Regions from separate parts of the Aeromonas intestinalis genome, predicted to be linked through region 1. Evidence: predicted binding sites of a transcription regulator. Region 1 holds the regulator's gene; the other holds the start of a gene.

Region 1 (7,689 bases):
GGGCGAACAGGTGCAGTATGTTGTTGCGATAGTAGGTCAGCAGGATGGCCTGATAGCGATCCAGGCTGACTATCTGGCCGAGCTTGTCCTCGCTCACCTCGAACTTGTTGAGCTCCATCGCCTGATCCAGCAGGGTCTTGGCATCCTCGTCCGGCATGGTGCTCTGGGGGCTGTAGGGCACCTGCTTGAGCAGGTCCAGATAGGTGTTGATCTGGGCCTGCAGCTCGTCCCGGGTCAGGGCGTGGCGTTCGGCGGCCAGCAGGGCCAGGGCGCTCAGGGTCAGGCCGTTGACGGCGGCGGCGTCGTTGATGCGGGTCATCAGAAGCTCGGCCAGCTGGTTGACGGTGGGGGCCATCCATTCCGGGCGCTCTTCCTTGCCGATGCTCTCCTTCCAGTTCGGAACATGCTCACCGAGATAGCTGTTGAGGGTCAGCGGTTCGCCGAAGTTGACGAAACCGCGGCCGTAGTTGCGCAGCTTGCGCAGGATGCCGAGCACCTGCAGGAAGCTCTCCTTTTCCTTGCGGCTGCCCTTGAGCTCGTTGTGATAGGTGTTCACCTCCATCACGTGCTCGTAGCCCAGATAGACGGGGACCAGGGTCACCGGCCTGTCCAGCCCGCGCATCATGGCCTGCAGGGTCATGGCCAGCATGCCGGTCTTGGGGGGCAGCAGGCGACCGGTGCGTGAGCGCCCCCCTTCGGTGAAGAACTCCACCGAGTAGCCCTTGGCGAACAGCAGGTTCAGGTATTCACGGAATACGGTGCTGTAGAGGGGGTTGCCCTTGAAGGTGCGGCGGATGAAGAAGGCGCCGCCGTGGCGGAAGATGGGGCCCGCCGGCCAGAAATTCAGGTTGATGCCCGCCGCGATGTGGGGCGGCACCATGCCCTGGTGGTAGATGACGTAGGAGAGCAGCAGGTAGTCCATGTGACTGCGATGGCAGGGGACGTAGACGATCTCGTGTCCCTCCTGGGCCAACTGGCGTACCCGTTCGGCGCCGTTGACCGAGAGGCCGCGGTAGAGCTTGTTCCAGAGCCAGCCGAGGAAGCTCTCGCCGAGGCGGATCAGCCGGTAGGAGAAGTCGGAGGCGATCTCGTCCATGTAGCCATGGGCGCGTTTCTGCGCCTTTTCCAGGCTGATGCCCTCACGCTCGGCCTCTTCCTCGATCGCCTGCTGGATCACGCTGGAGTCCAGCAACTGCTTGAACAGCAGGTTGCGGTTCGGCAGCTTGGGGCCGGTGGCGGCGAGCTGCTGGCGGCTGAAGTGGGTACGCGCCACACGTGCCAGCTTGTGGGCGATGGCCTCGTCGGTGCCGTGTTTGTCCGCCATGTAGCGCAGGGAGAGGGGCGGAGAGAAGCGCACCAGGTTCTCGCGGCCCTTGAGGATCACAATCAGCGCCTTCTTGAGGCGGTTCGGTGCCAGGCTGCTGATGATGTTCCAGCCGGAGGCCTCTTCCCCTTCCCGGCCCGGACCGCGGCCCCAGAACAGGGTGACGGGAACGACCTGGATGTCCAGCGCCGGATCCTGCTTGTGCAGATCCAGCAGCTGGTGAAATTCTTGCAAGAAGGGCAGCGGTTTGGTGCGCTTGCCAAACAGGGGAGGCGGGCGATCCAGACAGACATAGCGCGGCAGCAGCTGACCGTTCAGTTCCAGCGGGGTGAAGGGACCGGGAAGACCGAGATCCTCGCAGCACTGCTGCAGGGTCAAGAGGTCGGTGATCGAGCTGGTTTTCAGGGCATAGACAATGGGTCTGGCCGGGTCCAGGTCCAGTTCCGTAATGGGGTTTTCCGGCAGGCTCTTGTGATTGACCAAGCCGCTGACCGGCCATTGCAGAATGGCTCTGGAAATGTTCTGTCCGATGGACATGGGTGTCTGCTCTCCAAAAAAATGCGGCGTGAGCATAACAAATCACCGCTGGCTTGTCGCCGAGAGGTAGGATGAGTGGCGCACAGGATCAAGAATGGGTCATTTGCCGCAATAAGTGCGACGAAGACGGGACAAATATCAGCTACGCCTTGCCTTGGCCCCAGCACTGTATATACTGCCAGTGTGCTGTATAAAAAGACAGGTGCCCATGTTATGAAACCCCTTACTCCCCGCCAGGCTGAAGTGCTGGAGCTTATCAAGGCGAACATGAACGAGACCGGCATGCCGCCGACTCGTGCCGAGATTGCCCAGAAGCTTGGTTTCAAGTCGGCCAATGCGGCCGAGGAACATTTGAAGGCCCTGGCCAAGAAAGGGGTCATCGAGATCATGCCCGGCACCTCTCGCGGCATCCGCCTGCTGCTCGAAGAGGAAGAGGCGCCGGAAGAGAGTGGTCTGCCCCTCATCGGCAAGGTGGCCGCCGGCGAACCCATCCTGGCCCAGGAGCACATCGAGAGCCACTATCAGGTGGATCCCGCCCTGTTCCACCCACGGGCAGACTTCCTGCTGCGGGTGCAGGGCATGAGCATGAAGAACATCGGCATCATGGACGGGGATCTGCTGGCGGTGCACAAGACCCAGGACGTGCGCAACGGCCAGGTGGTGGTGGCCCGCCTCGATGAGGATGTCACCGTCAAGCGCTTCCAGCGCAAGGGCAGCCAGGTGTGGCTGCTGCCGGAGAACGAAGAGCTCTCCCCCATCTCGGTGGATCTCGCCAGCCAGCACCTCACCATCGAGGGATTGGCGGTCGGCGTCATCCGCAACGCCGACTGGATGTAATCTCGGCAGCCATCAGACGGCCTCCTGCGGGAGGCCGCGTCGTTTCTGTCTCCCCCGCATCTGTCGCCACCTTCGCCATTTTTGTTGCCTTCAAACCACGCCGTCGCCACCGGGTCGGCATTTCAGATATATCCTTGGGTATGTCCGCCTCGCGCTGGCGGTTCAGGGGGTCGCCATCCCCCGAAGGATTGCCTGAGCTGGCCGGGATAAGGCCGCAGGGATGCAACGCCGATGCTGCTGGGGCGGCACGGGATAGAAGGGAGAGTCGCCCGGATGTGGTCAGTGTCCATGTCTCGAAGCGACCCACAGCGTCAGTACGTGGTCCTGCATCAGCTTGCCGCTGGCAAGGGGGCGGCTCGACGTAGCCTGTTGCGCAAGGAGGACAGGTATGGCTTCAAGCTCACCATGGGATCCGGGTCCGGAGACGGCCCCCGCATCTTCCATCACCCGCTTCATCAAGGGCAGCCGGATGACGTGGTTCTACGCGCTCTGGGTGTATCACAAGGGGAGTGGCTGGACCATCTGGTTGGGGTGCCCCAAGGACAAGATAGTCCGCCTGGTGCGCCTGTTTCGTCGCCATCACGACATCGGCTTGCCGGATGCCCCCTGGACAGCTCCTGTCGTCCCGTTGCATGCCGTCATCAGGCGTCCCCAGGTTCGGCAGCGGTGGCGCCCCTGAGTGATCACCACCCGTTTGCTCCAGGCCCCACCTTGTGTGGGGCTTCTGTTTTTCGGGCAAGCCCGAGGCAAAGCGTGGGGATGGACGGCCTGGTGACCGCGCCAGCGGGATGGGGTCCTACCCCCTATTCAGACCTTGGGGTAGCCAGCGACAGGGGCTGGCAGGTTACAATGACCCTCGATTTGGTCCGATCCCCTGGCTGAACTCCCTGGCAAGGCAAATTTTATATGGTGAAACCCCGTTATCCCCTGATGTTCATGCTGCTGGTCGTTAGCATCATGGTCATTTATTACTGGAGTCGGCCCCTCCAGCCGGAGCAGGCCAATTACTATCCGGCGGGGCGGGACATCAATCCCTTCACCCTGGTGGATGAGGATGGGGAACCCTTCACCGAGGCCAATCTGCATGGCCACTGGACCTTCCTGTTTCTCGGCTACACCTATTGCCCGGACATCTGCCCGACCACCCTGGCGGATCTGCGCGCCGTCTATCCGGAGTTGAAGCAGATAGCACCGCGCAGTCAGGTGGTCTTCGTCTCGGCGGATCCCAAGCGGGACGACAGCGCCCGCCTCAAGGGGTATGTCGATTTCTTCCAGCCCGAGTTCAAGGCGGTGACGGCGCAGCACGATCATCTGTTCCCCTTCGTGCGCAACCTGGGCCTCGTCTACTCCATCGTGGAGCACGACAGCAAGGACTACCTGATCGACCACTCTGCCTCCATCGTGCTGATAAGCCCGGCGGGCAAGCTGGTGGCCGTGTTCCGCCCCCAGGCACAGGAGGGCCAGGTGCCCCATGTGTCGATGGCGACCATGGTGTCCGATTTCACCCGGATCGTGCGACTGGCCGGCGAGTGATGCCTGCCGCCGGAGGTTGTGCATGCTGATCCCGCCCTGGCTTCGTGACCCCGGGCGTCATCGCGCCGTCTTTGCCCTGGCCCTGCCCATGGTGTTCTCCAACGTCACCACCCCGCTGCTGGGACTGGTGGACACCTGGGTGATCGGTCACCTCGGCCAGGCCTGGTTCCTCGGTGGCGTCTCGGTCGGTGCCACTCTCATCAACCTGCTGTTCTGGCTGCTGGGCTTCCTGCGCATGTCCACCACGGGCTTGACTGCCCAGGCTCAGGGGGCAGGCAGTGCCGAGGGGCAGCTGGATACCCTGGCGCGGGCGCTGGGGTTGGCGGTCGCCCTCGGTGCCGCGCTCCTGTTGCTGTTGCTGCCCTTTTTGCCGGCGCTCATCGCGCTGAGTGGTGGCTCGCCCGAGGTGCAGTTCCATGCCGGAGAATATGTATCGATCCGGATCTGGAGCGCCCCGGCGGCCCTGTGCAACCTGGTCATCATGGGCTGGCTGCTGGGCATGCAGGATGCCCGCAGCCCCATGCTGCTGCTCATCTTCAGCAACCTGGTCAACATGGTGCTGGATGCCGGCTTCGTGCTGGGGCTGGGCTGGCAGGTGAAAGGGGTGGCGGCGGCCTCCCTGCTGGCCGATTACGGCGCCCTGGTGCTGGGGCTCTGGCTGGTGAGCCGTCGGTTGCGCCACCTGCCGACAGAGACCTGGCGCGGGGCCTGGCAACGCTGGCGTCAGTGGCCCGCCCTGCGGCGCCTGCTCGGCCTGAACCGGGACATCTTCATCCGTTCACTCTGCCTGCAGCTCTGCTTCGCCTTCATGACCCTGCAGGGGGCGCGGCTCGGGGACGTGGCGGTGGCGGCCAACGCGGTGCTGCTCAACTTCCTGATGCTCATCTCCTACGGGCTGGATGGTTTTGCCTACGCGGTGGAGGCCATGGTGGGGCGTGCCATCGGGCGGCGGGATCGGCAGGCGCTGCGAGAGGCCATCGCCCTCAACCTGGGTTGGGCCGGGCTGATCGCCCTGGGCTTCACCCTGGCGTTTGCCCTGGGGGGCGGACAGCTCATCGCCCATATCACCGACATTCCGGCGGTGATCGCCGAGGCAAACCGCCAACTGCCCTGGCTGGTGGTCATGCCGCTGCTGGCGGTCTGGTGTTATCTGCTGGACGGGGTCTTCATCGGGGCGACCCGGGCGCGGGAGATGCGAAACAGCATGCTGGTGGCGGTGTTTGCCGGTTTCTTCCCCATCTGGTGGCTGTGCCAGGACTGGGGTGTGGCGGCCTTGTGGGCCGCCATGGCGGCGCTGATGACGGGGCGGGGGTTGACCCTTGGCTGGCTGTGCTGGCGGCTGGAGCGCGATGGCCGCTTGCTGGAGCAGGTCCGGCCGGTGCAATCAGCCTAGTCGGCAAACGGATGGATTGACCGGGCGCCGGGTCTGAGGGACGGCGCCCGCAGGCAGCGACTCAGAGCGCGCCCTGATAATCGAACTGGCGCCAGCTCTCGTAGACGAACACGGATACCGCGTTGGCCAGGTTCATGCTGCGGCTCTGGGGCAGCATGGGGATGCGCAGGCGTTGCTCGAACGGCAGGCTCTCGATGATCTCCGCGGGCAGGCCGCGGCTCTCGGGGCCGAACAGCAGGGCGTCCCCCAGGGCGAACCGAACCGCCGAGTGGGCGGTGCGCCCCTTGGTGGTACAGGCGAAGACCCGGGTCGGTGCGACCGCCGCCAGAAACGCCTCATAGCTCGGCCAGCGCTTCACCTCGGCAAATTCGTGATAGTCGAGCCCCGCCCGTTTCACCCGCTTGTCATCCCACTCGAATCCCAGCGGCTCTATCAGGTGCAACCGGTAGCCGGTATTGGCACAGAGACGGATGATGTTGCCGGTATTGGGCGGGATTTCCGGCTGGTAGAGCACGATGTCGAGCATGACGGGATCCTGAGGGAGGCGATAAGGGGCGCCAGCATACCCAGCGCCCGCCGTGATGAAAAGGGATTGTCACGCCATGGGCAGGCGGATGGTGATGACCAGGCCGTTCGGGTGGTTGGTGCCGGCCCGGATGGTGCCGCCGTGCCGCGCGATGGCTTCGGCGGCGATGGCGAGCCCGAGCCCGGTGCCGCCGGTCTTGGCGTTGCGGGCGTCATCGACCCGGAAGAAGGGCAGGAACAGCTGATCCTGCTGCTCCACCGGCACCCCGGGACCATCGTCGCGAATGGTCATCACCCACTCCCGACCTTCCCGATACCAGTCCACCTTGATGAACTCCCGCGCATATTTGAGGGCGTTGCGCAGGGGATTCTCCAGTGCCCGGCCCAGCAGCTCTGGCCACATCCGGATGGACTCCTCCGGCAGGGGCGGCAGCCTTAGCTGCTTGCCGTTCTGGTTGGCCTCGAACATGGCGTCATCCAGGATGGGCTCCAGCAGATCCGCCAGCGGCAGCTCCACCGGAGCCTCAACGTGTTGCTGCACCCGGGAGAGATCCAGCAGATCGCCGATCAGCTTGTCGAGCCGGGCGATCTCCGCCTCGATCCTGGCCAGCTCGCTGCTGTCACCCTGTTTGCGGCGGATCAGCGCCTGAGCGAGCTGGATGCGGGTGAGGGGGCTGCGCAGCTCGTGGGAGATGTCGGAGAGCAGCTGTTTCTGCTTCTGGATCATGCGCTTGAGGGTATCCACCATGTGACTGACATGATCCGCCAGCTGGCCGATCTCGTCCTGGCGCCCCAGGTTGGGGATCCGGGTCTCCAGCTTGCCCTCCGCCAGCTGGGAGACGGACTGCTGCAACTGCAGCAGGGGGCGGGTCAGCCGCCAGGCCAGCAGCAGGCAGAGCGGCGTGCTGACCAGCATGGCGATGCCGAGGATCTGGATGGGGTGATCCAGGATCTGGATGAACAAGAAGAGGTAGGAGTTTTCCACGTTGAGGCCGAAGTAGACGTGATAGTCCTGGCCGTGATGGTGCATCAGGAAGGGGCCGGCGATGGCCCTGTCGTGTTCGCTGCCGAGCATGGGCTTGGCCGGGTCGTCCGATTCCAGCATGAAGCGGATGACAAACTTGCTGAGCTGGGCGGTTGACTGCATCTGGCCACTGGCATCGCGCAGATAGACGTTGTCCACCGGCAGCAGCCCCGCGGCGTCGATGGCCTGCATCAGCACGAAATCCTGCTCGGGGGGCGCCCCCGCCTGCAGTGCCCGCAGGTTGTTGTTCATCCGGGTCACTTCGTGTTCGGGCAGGGGGATGATGTTGCGCGGGTCCAGGGTGGGCAATATGACTACCGCAGCGACAACCAGCAGCAGCATGAACCAGAACCAGAGAAAAATCTGGGTGGAGAGTCCGCCAAAGGGGCGGTGAGTGGTCATGCCTGCTCCAGCCAGAGGTAGCCTCGCCCGCGCACCGTCTTGAAGCGGGGCTGGCCATCGGCCCGCTCCGGCAGCTTCTTGCGCAGGTTGCTCAGGTGCATGTCGATGGCCCGA
Region 2 (7,689 bases), on a different contig from region 1:
AGTCGCGGCGGGAGGTATCGTGCAGCAGGGTATGGCGGGTCAGATCCTCCGGCGTGCGCAGGGGCTTGGGGCCGCTCAGCAGCAGAGGGGCACAGACCGGGATCAGATACTCGGTATGCAGCTTGTCCGAGCGCAGCCCCGGCCAGTTGCCGCGACCGTAATAGATGGCCACGTCCACATCGTCGGTGAGGGACCCTTCGTCCATGTCGACCGCCTTGATCCGCACGTCGATATCCGGGTGACGCTCGCTGAATTTCACCAGCCTTGGCACCAGCCACTGGATGGCGAAGCTCGGCTGCAGGCTGACGGTGAGCGCCCCCTTGGCGCTGCGGGCCAGCAACTTGTCAGTGGCCTCGGAGATGGAGGCGAAGATGTCCTTGATGTCGAGGAAGTAGCTCTGACCCTCTTCGGTCAGCAGCAGGGAACGGTTCTTGCGGCGAAACAACTTGATGCCGAGATACTCTTCCAGCGCCTTGATCTGGTGGCTGATGGCGGCCTGAGTCACGAACAGCTCTTCCGCTGCCCGGGTGAAACTCAGGTGACGAGCCGCTGCTTCAAACGCTTTCAGTGCATTGAGCGGAGGTAAACGACGAGACATGGGATCGGCCGACGATGAATTTTTCTAATGGGGCGCATTATAAATTGTCGGTTGCGGGTCGACCAGTGAATAAACATAATTCGCCTCGCAATCAGTTGTCATATGGCTCGCATTCTTTGCTTCCATGTTGGTTTACATGTGGTTTTTGTGAGCGAGCCGACAATGATTGTGGTGTTGTGTTTCTTCCTCTGCGGGAAGAAAGGGCTAAATCCATCGGATTTAACCCAGTCTGTCATCTGAATGTGTTTGGCGCCTCCGGTTGGATGGCGCCTTTTTTGTAATCCTTATACTTTGAACTGCCCCACCAGATGCTGCTGCTTGTCCGCCAGTTGCGACAGTTCCCGTCCGTTGTCGGCGGAGGTCGCCGCCTCGGCCCGGATGCTGTGGCTCACCTCGCGGATGTTGCTGACGTTGCGATTGATCTCGTCCGCCACCCCGCTCTGCTCCTGGGCTGCCGTCGCGATCTGCTCGTTCATCTGATGGATGGTGCTGACCGCCTGGATGATCTGCTCGAGCACGCTCACCGACAGCTCCACCTTGGTCAGCGTCACGTCCGCCTGGCTGTGACCCGTCATGATCGCCTTGACCACCGCCTCGGTGCCTGACTGCAGCTGACTGATGAGGTTCTGGATCTCGACGATGGCATTCTGGGTGCGCCCCGCCAGGTTGCGCACCTCGTCGGCCACCACCGCAAAACCGCGGCCCTGCTCTCCGGCGCGGGCGGCCTCGATGGCGGCATTGAGGGCCAGCAGGTTGGTCTGTTCGGCGATCCCCTGGATCACCGCCAGGATGTCGTTGATGTTGTCGCTATTGGCGGCCAGCCGCTCCACCACCGGCTTGGCATCGCTGATGACCACCATCAGGCGGGACATGGCCGCCTGGGTATCCGCCACCACCGCCTTGCCCTCCTGGGCGGCCCTGTCGGCCTGGTTGGCAGCCTGTACCGCCGAGTTCGCATCTCCCGCCACCTGCAAGGCGGTGGCGCTCAGCTCCTCGAACGCGGTCGCCACCAGATCCACCTCCTGATATTGGGCCTGCATGCCGGCGCTGGTGCGATCCGCCCCTTGCGCCGCCTGCACCGCACTGGCCCGGGTGCCCGCCACGGTATCGATCACCTGACTGATGGTGCTCTGCAGCTTGTCGAGGAAGTTGTTGAACCACTTGGCCAACTCGCCAATCTCGTCGTCCCGCTGCAAGTTGATCCGCTGGGTCAGATCCCCCTCCCCGCTGGCGATGTCCTTGAGACGGGCCACCACGGTGCGGATGGGGGCGACGATGCGCTGCGCCATCCACCAGATGCAGAGCAGGGCGAGCAGCGAGATGACGCCACCGATGAACAGCTGGGAGAGGACGCTACGGTCGGACTGGCTCTCGAGATCCCCCTGCAACTGCAGGGCGGAGGCGAGTACCACGGCGCGAGGCAGCTCGATATAGATACCCCACTTGCGATCCGTGCCGCGCATGCGTACCGGCACGAAGGTCTGCAGCAGGGCGCCGTCCGGGCTCCAGCGCGTCACCACCTCCCCCTTGCCGAGCCAGCCGTTGAGGTCGCTCACCAACCCCTTGTCCTGCTGCTCAAGCGTACTGCCCGGGGCGATCTGGAAGCCCTCCACCCCGGCGACCCGCCCCTCGTGGCTGAGCAGCAGCACCTTGCCCTGTCCGCCATACAGGGTCTTGCCCATCTCCTCCACCAGGCTCTGCAGGGTGGTCAGCGAGATATCGACCCCCACCATGCCGAGCAGGTTGCCCTCCTCCAGCAAGGGAGCCGTCACAGACGTCATCAACACCTGCTGGTCACCCACCTCGTCGAGATAGGGTTCCAGCAGACAGAGGGCCCGTGACTGGATGCTGCACTTGTACCACTCGTTCTCGGGATGGCCGTTGGCGCCCGGCTTGGCATTCGCCAGCATGGCTTCGTCCATCACCTCCAGGGTCACCTTGCCGTCCACCCTGGCCCAGTAGCTGGAGAAACGTCCCTTGTCGTTGGCCCCGAGGGCGGTCGAGCCCTGATAGTTGGCATCTTCGCCATCCAGCTGATTGGGCTCGAACACGCCGTAGACACCGATCATGTTGGCAGAGGATTCCGCTGCATCCTGCAGCTGTTGATTCACGGCGCCGCGCAATGCCTCGGAGTGAACGAAGTTATCCGCTGCATTCTTGCGCTGAAACAAAATATTCTCGGCCAGCAAGGTGGCGCGAAAATAGGCCTCGTCGAGGTAGCTGGTCACTCTGGCCGCCTGGGTAGCGCCCATGGCCTGCATCCAGTTTTCTGCCGCGTGCTGCGCCTCCAGGGTAGTGGAAGCGAGCACCTGCTCCTGCATACGGGCCGCGTTGAAGAGGGATGAGGCGACCAGTGCAGCGGCACTGGCCAGGAGGCAACAACCGGCTATCAGGGTGATCCGTCCCTGAACAGAAAGAGAACTCATGCATGATTTCCTAACTTCTACAGATGTAACCACTGTATCGGATTTGGAAACAGAAACTTAACTAAATCAGCCCAGATCCAGGCTAAGTTGATTGCGCTCCCCGCTACTCGGCAGCCCCACCACCAGTCCGAGCAGGCGAATGGGTTTTCCTTGAGCCCTGTGTAACCCTTCGTGCAGCAGATCGTGAAAACGGGCGGCCTGATAGCTCCCCTTGCGATAGACGGTGGTCTGCTGAAAATCGGCAAACTTGAGTTTGATCCCCTGCCCCATCAGCATCTCGGCGGGGCAATCCCTGGCAAAGCGCAGCTCCAGCTCTGGGATGAGCCGGCTCAGCACGGCCCAGCAAGCCTCCTCGTCCAGCACATCGCTGCTGAGGGTGGTCTCCACCCCCACACTCTTGCGCACCCTGGAAGCCTGTACCGGCTGATCGTCCAGCCCCCAGATGCGACCGGTCAGCATCTCCCCCAACTTGCCGAAGCGGGCGATCAGCTCCTCACTGCTCATGGCCCTGGCATCCTCGCAGGAGTAGAGCCCCTGGGACTCCAGCCGATCGGCGGTCTTGCGGCCAATACCGGGCAACTTGGCCAGGGGGAGCAGGCGCACGAACTCGTCCACCTCCTGGGGCCGGATGACGAACAGGCCGTCCGGCTTGCGCTGCTCGGAGGCGAGCTTGGCCAGAAACTTGTTGGGCGCCACCCCGGCGGAGGCGGTCAGCCCCAGCTCGGCGTTGATCGCGGCGCGGATCTCGGCGGCCATCAGGGTGGCGCTGCCGCCACAATGGGGGCTCTCCGTCACGTCCAGATAGGCTTCATCGAGGGAGAGGGGCTCCACCAGTTCGGTGTAGCGCAGGAAGATCCCCCTCAACTGGCGGGAGACCTCCTTGTAGACCGCCATGCGACCCGGGATCAGCACCAGCGGCGGGCAGAGCTTCTTGGCCAGCCCGCTCGGCATGGCAGAGCGCACCCCGAAGCGGCGCGCCACATAGTTGCAGGTAGAGATGACCCCGCGCCTGTCCGCCGAGCCACCGATGGCGAGCGGCACCTCTCGCAGGGCCGGATTGTCCCGCATCTCCACCGCCGCGAAGAAGCAGTCCATGTCGATGTGAATGATCTTGCGCATGATACTGTACAAATAAACAGTTAACTGAGCCCATGCTACCCCAGTGCTGTGATTTCTGCCAGTCGCAGCAACGCGGGGAGCATATAGACTCTTCAGGCACCCATCATCAAGGAGGAAGAGGGATGAACAAGATCTGGCTGGGACTCTGTCTGCTGCCCATCATCACGGCGGCCAAGGATCACCCGACCGCCGAGTGCAGCTGGCTGTTCGAGCGCATCGAAATACTGGAAAAAGCCATCAAGCAAGGGGATGAACTGGGTACCCGGGAGGAGCTGACCCGCAGGAAGGCCGAGTTCAATAAAAAATCCTGCCAACAATACGATTACTGAGCACTGACTCTTGCCCACAAAAAAGCGAGCCGACCTCAAGGTTGGCTCGCTCTGTCAGGCGCCATGACGACTGTGCCGCTCAGATGATGCGGTGCTCTTCCAGCATCTTGCGACGGGCCTCTTCCTTCGCCATCTTCTGCTTGCGGTTGTCACAGGGCTCCGGGCAGTCGCACTCCTTTTCGATCCCGATGGTGCCAAGGCCGCCACAGGAGCCGGAGATGGTCTTCTTCTGGAAGATGTAACCGATGGCCATGGCCACCACCACCGCCAGAAACACCCCGAAGGTAATCAGAAAAGTCTGCATGCTATTACCCCTTACTGTTTAACCGGATGCCGCGAGAGGCACCCGTGCACTCAATACGTCAACGCCACCCCCGAAGGGATGGCCGTTCATTACTTCTTCACCAGATAGGGCTTGAAGGCATCCGAGTAGGACTCTTCGAAGCCATCGTCCGTCTTGGTGATCACGAAGATGGCCAGCCCCTGCTCCTTGGCATAGGCCAGGCTTTTCTCTGGCCCCATGACGGTGAGCGCCGTCGCCAGCCCGTCCGCGGTCATGCAGGAAGGGTGGATCACGGTCACCGACACCATCCGATGCTGAATGGGCTTGCCCGTCAGCGGATCGATGGTGTGGGAGAAGCGCTTGCCATCCATCTCGTAGTAGTTGCGATAATCCCCCGAGGTGGCCACGCCGTTGTCCCCGGGCTGGATCACCTCCTGCACCGAGCCGGCATTGACGGTCGGCTTCTCGATGGCCACCCGCCAGGGGTGCCCCTTGCCGTTGACCCCGTTGAGGCGCAGCTCACCGCCTATTTCCACCAGGTAGTTGCGTGCCCCCAAGGATTCCAGATACTCGGCGACCTTGTCCACCCCGAAGCCCTTGGCGATGGCGGAGAGATCCACGTAGAGATCCGGGATGTCTTTTTGCAGGGTATCCGCATCGGCAGAGGCAATCACGTGCAAGTTGCCCAGCCCCGTCTTCTGGCGAGTCTGGCTTATCAATTCATCGGACGGCACCTTGGTCGGTTTCGCGTCCGGGCCAAAGCCCCACAGATTGACCAGGGGGCCCACGGTCACGTCCAGCGCGCCGCGGCTCTCGCGGCCAATGTGTATGGCCTCGGTCACCACCCGTGCGGTGTCCCGGGAGACCACCACGGGCGTGTTGTCCTTGTGCTGGTTGAAGCGGGACAGCTCGGAGTCCGGTCTGTAGGTGGACATCTGATCGTTGACCCGCTCCAGCAGGACATCGACCTCGGCCTGTAATTTGGCTCCATCCTGGACGGCGTCATCCGCCACCTTGATGGAGTAGTAGGTACCCATGGTGCTGCCGGTGATGTGGATCTCCGGTTTGGATTGGACCGTTTCCTGACCGCACCCAGTCAAGAAAAAGGCTAGCCCGAAGGCTAGCCAGGTCTTTACAACGCTGTGCATGGATTAACCACCAAAGTCATCCAGCAGGATGTTTTCGTCTTCAACACCGAGGTTTTTCAGCATGTTGATGACGGCCGCGTTCATGACGGGAGGCCCGCACATGTAGAACTCGCAATCTTCCGGCGCCTCGTGGTTCTTGAGATAGTTCTCGAACAGCACGTTGTGGATGAAGCCGGTGTAGCCATCCCAGTTGTCTTCCGGTTGCGGATCAGACAGGGCGACGTTCCAGGTGAAGTTCTCGTTCTCGGCGGCCAGCATGTCGAAGTCCTCGACATAGAACATCTCGCGCTTGGAACGGGCACCGTACCAGAAGCTCATCTTGCGCTTGGTCTTCAGGCGACGCAGCTGATCGAAGATGTGGGAGCGCATCGGCGCCATGCCCGCACCACCACCGATGAACACCATTTCGGCGTCGGTGTCTTTCGCGAAGAATTCGCCGAACGGACCGGAGATGGTCACCTTGTCCCCTGCTTTCAGGTTGAAGATGTAGGAGGACATCTGGCCGGGAGGCGCAGTCCAGTTGCTCGGCGGCGGGGTCGCGATCCGCACGTTCAGCATGATGATGCCGAACTCTTCCGGATAGTTGGCCATGGAATAAGCACGGATGATCGGCTCATTGACCTTGGACTCCAGCTCGAAGATCTTGAAGCGATCCCAATCACCGCGATATTCCTCGGGAATATCGAAGTTCTTGTACTGCACGTGGTGTGCAGGGGCTTCGATCTGGATATAACCACCGGCGCGGAACGGCACGCTCTCGCCATCCGGGATCTGCAGCTTGAGTTCCTTGATGAAGGTGGCCTTGTTGTCATTGGAGATGACGGTACATTCCCACTTCTTCACCCCGAAGATCTCTTCGGGCAGCTCGATGTCCATGTCGGCGCGCACGGTGACCTGGCAGGCCAGACGCTCGCCATGACGGGCCTCGCCCTTGCTGATGTGATCCAGCTCGGTCGGCAGGATGTCGCCGCCGCCGGACTTCACCCGCACCTTGCACTGACCACAGGAGCCACCGCCGCCACAAGCGGAGGAGACGAAGATACCGCTGCCGGCCAGGACGCCGAGCAGCTTGCCACCCGCCGGGCTGGTGACAGCCTTGGCCGGGTCGCCGTTGATGCTGATTGTCACGTCACCCGCGGTCACCAGCTTGGACTTGGCGAACAGAATAACTGCTACCAGGGCCAGCAGGATCACGGTGAACATGACCACACCCAGAATAATTTCCATCTATATTTCCTTTCCGATTACAGGGAAATACCAGAGAAGGACATGAAGCCCAGCGCCATCAGACCCGCGGTGATGAAGGTGATGCCGAGGCCACGCAGGCCTTCCGGAACATCGGAATACTTCATCTTCTCGCGGATCCCTGCCATCGCGACGATGGCCAGCATCCAACCGGCACCCGAGCCCACGCCATAGACCACAGACTCCACGAAGTTGTAGTCACGCTGCACCATAAAGGAGACGCCACCGAAGATGGCGCAGTTCACGGTGATGAGCGGCAGGAAGATACCCAGGGCGTTGTAGAGCGCGGGGAAATACTTGTCCAGCGCCATCTCCAGGATCTGTACCAGGGCCGCAATCACACCGATGAAGGTGATGAAGCTCAGGAAGCTCAGATCCAGGCCCTGTACCAGGGCGCCGTCTTTCAGCACATAGTTGTAGATCAGGTTGTTGGCCGGTACGGCAACAGTCTGTACCACAATCACGGCGATACCCAGACCCATGGCGGTCTTGACCTTCTTGGACACCGCCAGGAAGGTACACATCCCCAGGAAGAAGGAGA

What was found. Region 1 encodes LexA, which represses DNA repair genes until DNA is damaged. Its sites were predicted from a motif close to ANCTGTNTNNNNANACAGNT; they were not measured.
Region 2: dinB (DNA polymerase IV) is a predicted target of LexA. The motif match lies at 4,146-4,165, and genes of this name have one in related genera.

The regions. Positions count from the first base shown of each region.
Region 1 covers NZ_JBSTYK010000024.1:27,554-35,242, forward strand. The annotation lists gene plsB (glycerol-3-phosphate 1-O-acyltransferase PlsB) at 1-1,861, opposite strand, end outside; gene lexA (transcriptional repressor LexA) at 2,075-2,698, shown strand; gene ACW5W7_RS20590 (hypothetical protein) at 3,087-3,377, shown strand; gene ACW5W7_RS20595 (SCO family protein) at 3,605-4,231, shown strand; gene dinF (MATE family efflux transporter DinF) at 4,254-5,624, shown strand; gene trmL (tRNA (uridine(34)/cytosine(34)/5-carboxymethylaminomethyluridine(34)-2'-O)-methyltransferase TrmL) at 5,686-6,150, opposite strand; gene ACW5W7_RS20610 (ATP-binding protein) at 6,220-7,575, opposite strand; gene ACW5W7_RS20615 (response regulator) at 7,572-7,689, opposite strand, start outside.
Region 2 covers NZ_JBSTYK010000004.1:19,770-27,458, reverse strand. The annotation lists gene ACW5W7_RS06190 (transcriptional regulator GcvA) at 1-598, opposite strand, end outside; gene ACW5W7_RS06185 (methyl-accepting chemotaxis protein) at 883-3,024, opposite strand; gene dinB (DNA polymerase IV) at 3,091-4,143, opposite strand; gene ACW5W7_RS06175 (hypothetical protein) at 4,266-4,472, shown strand; gene nqrM ((Na+)-NQR maturation NqrM) at 4,552-4,776, opposite strand; gene ACW5W7_RS06165 (FAD:protein FMN transferase) at 4,866-5,903, opposite strand; gene nqrF (NADH:ubiquinone reductase (Na(+)-transporting) subunit F) at 5,907-7,130, opposite strand; gene nqrE (NADH:ubiquinone reductase (Na(+)-transporting) subunit E) at 7,148-7,689, opposite strand, start outside.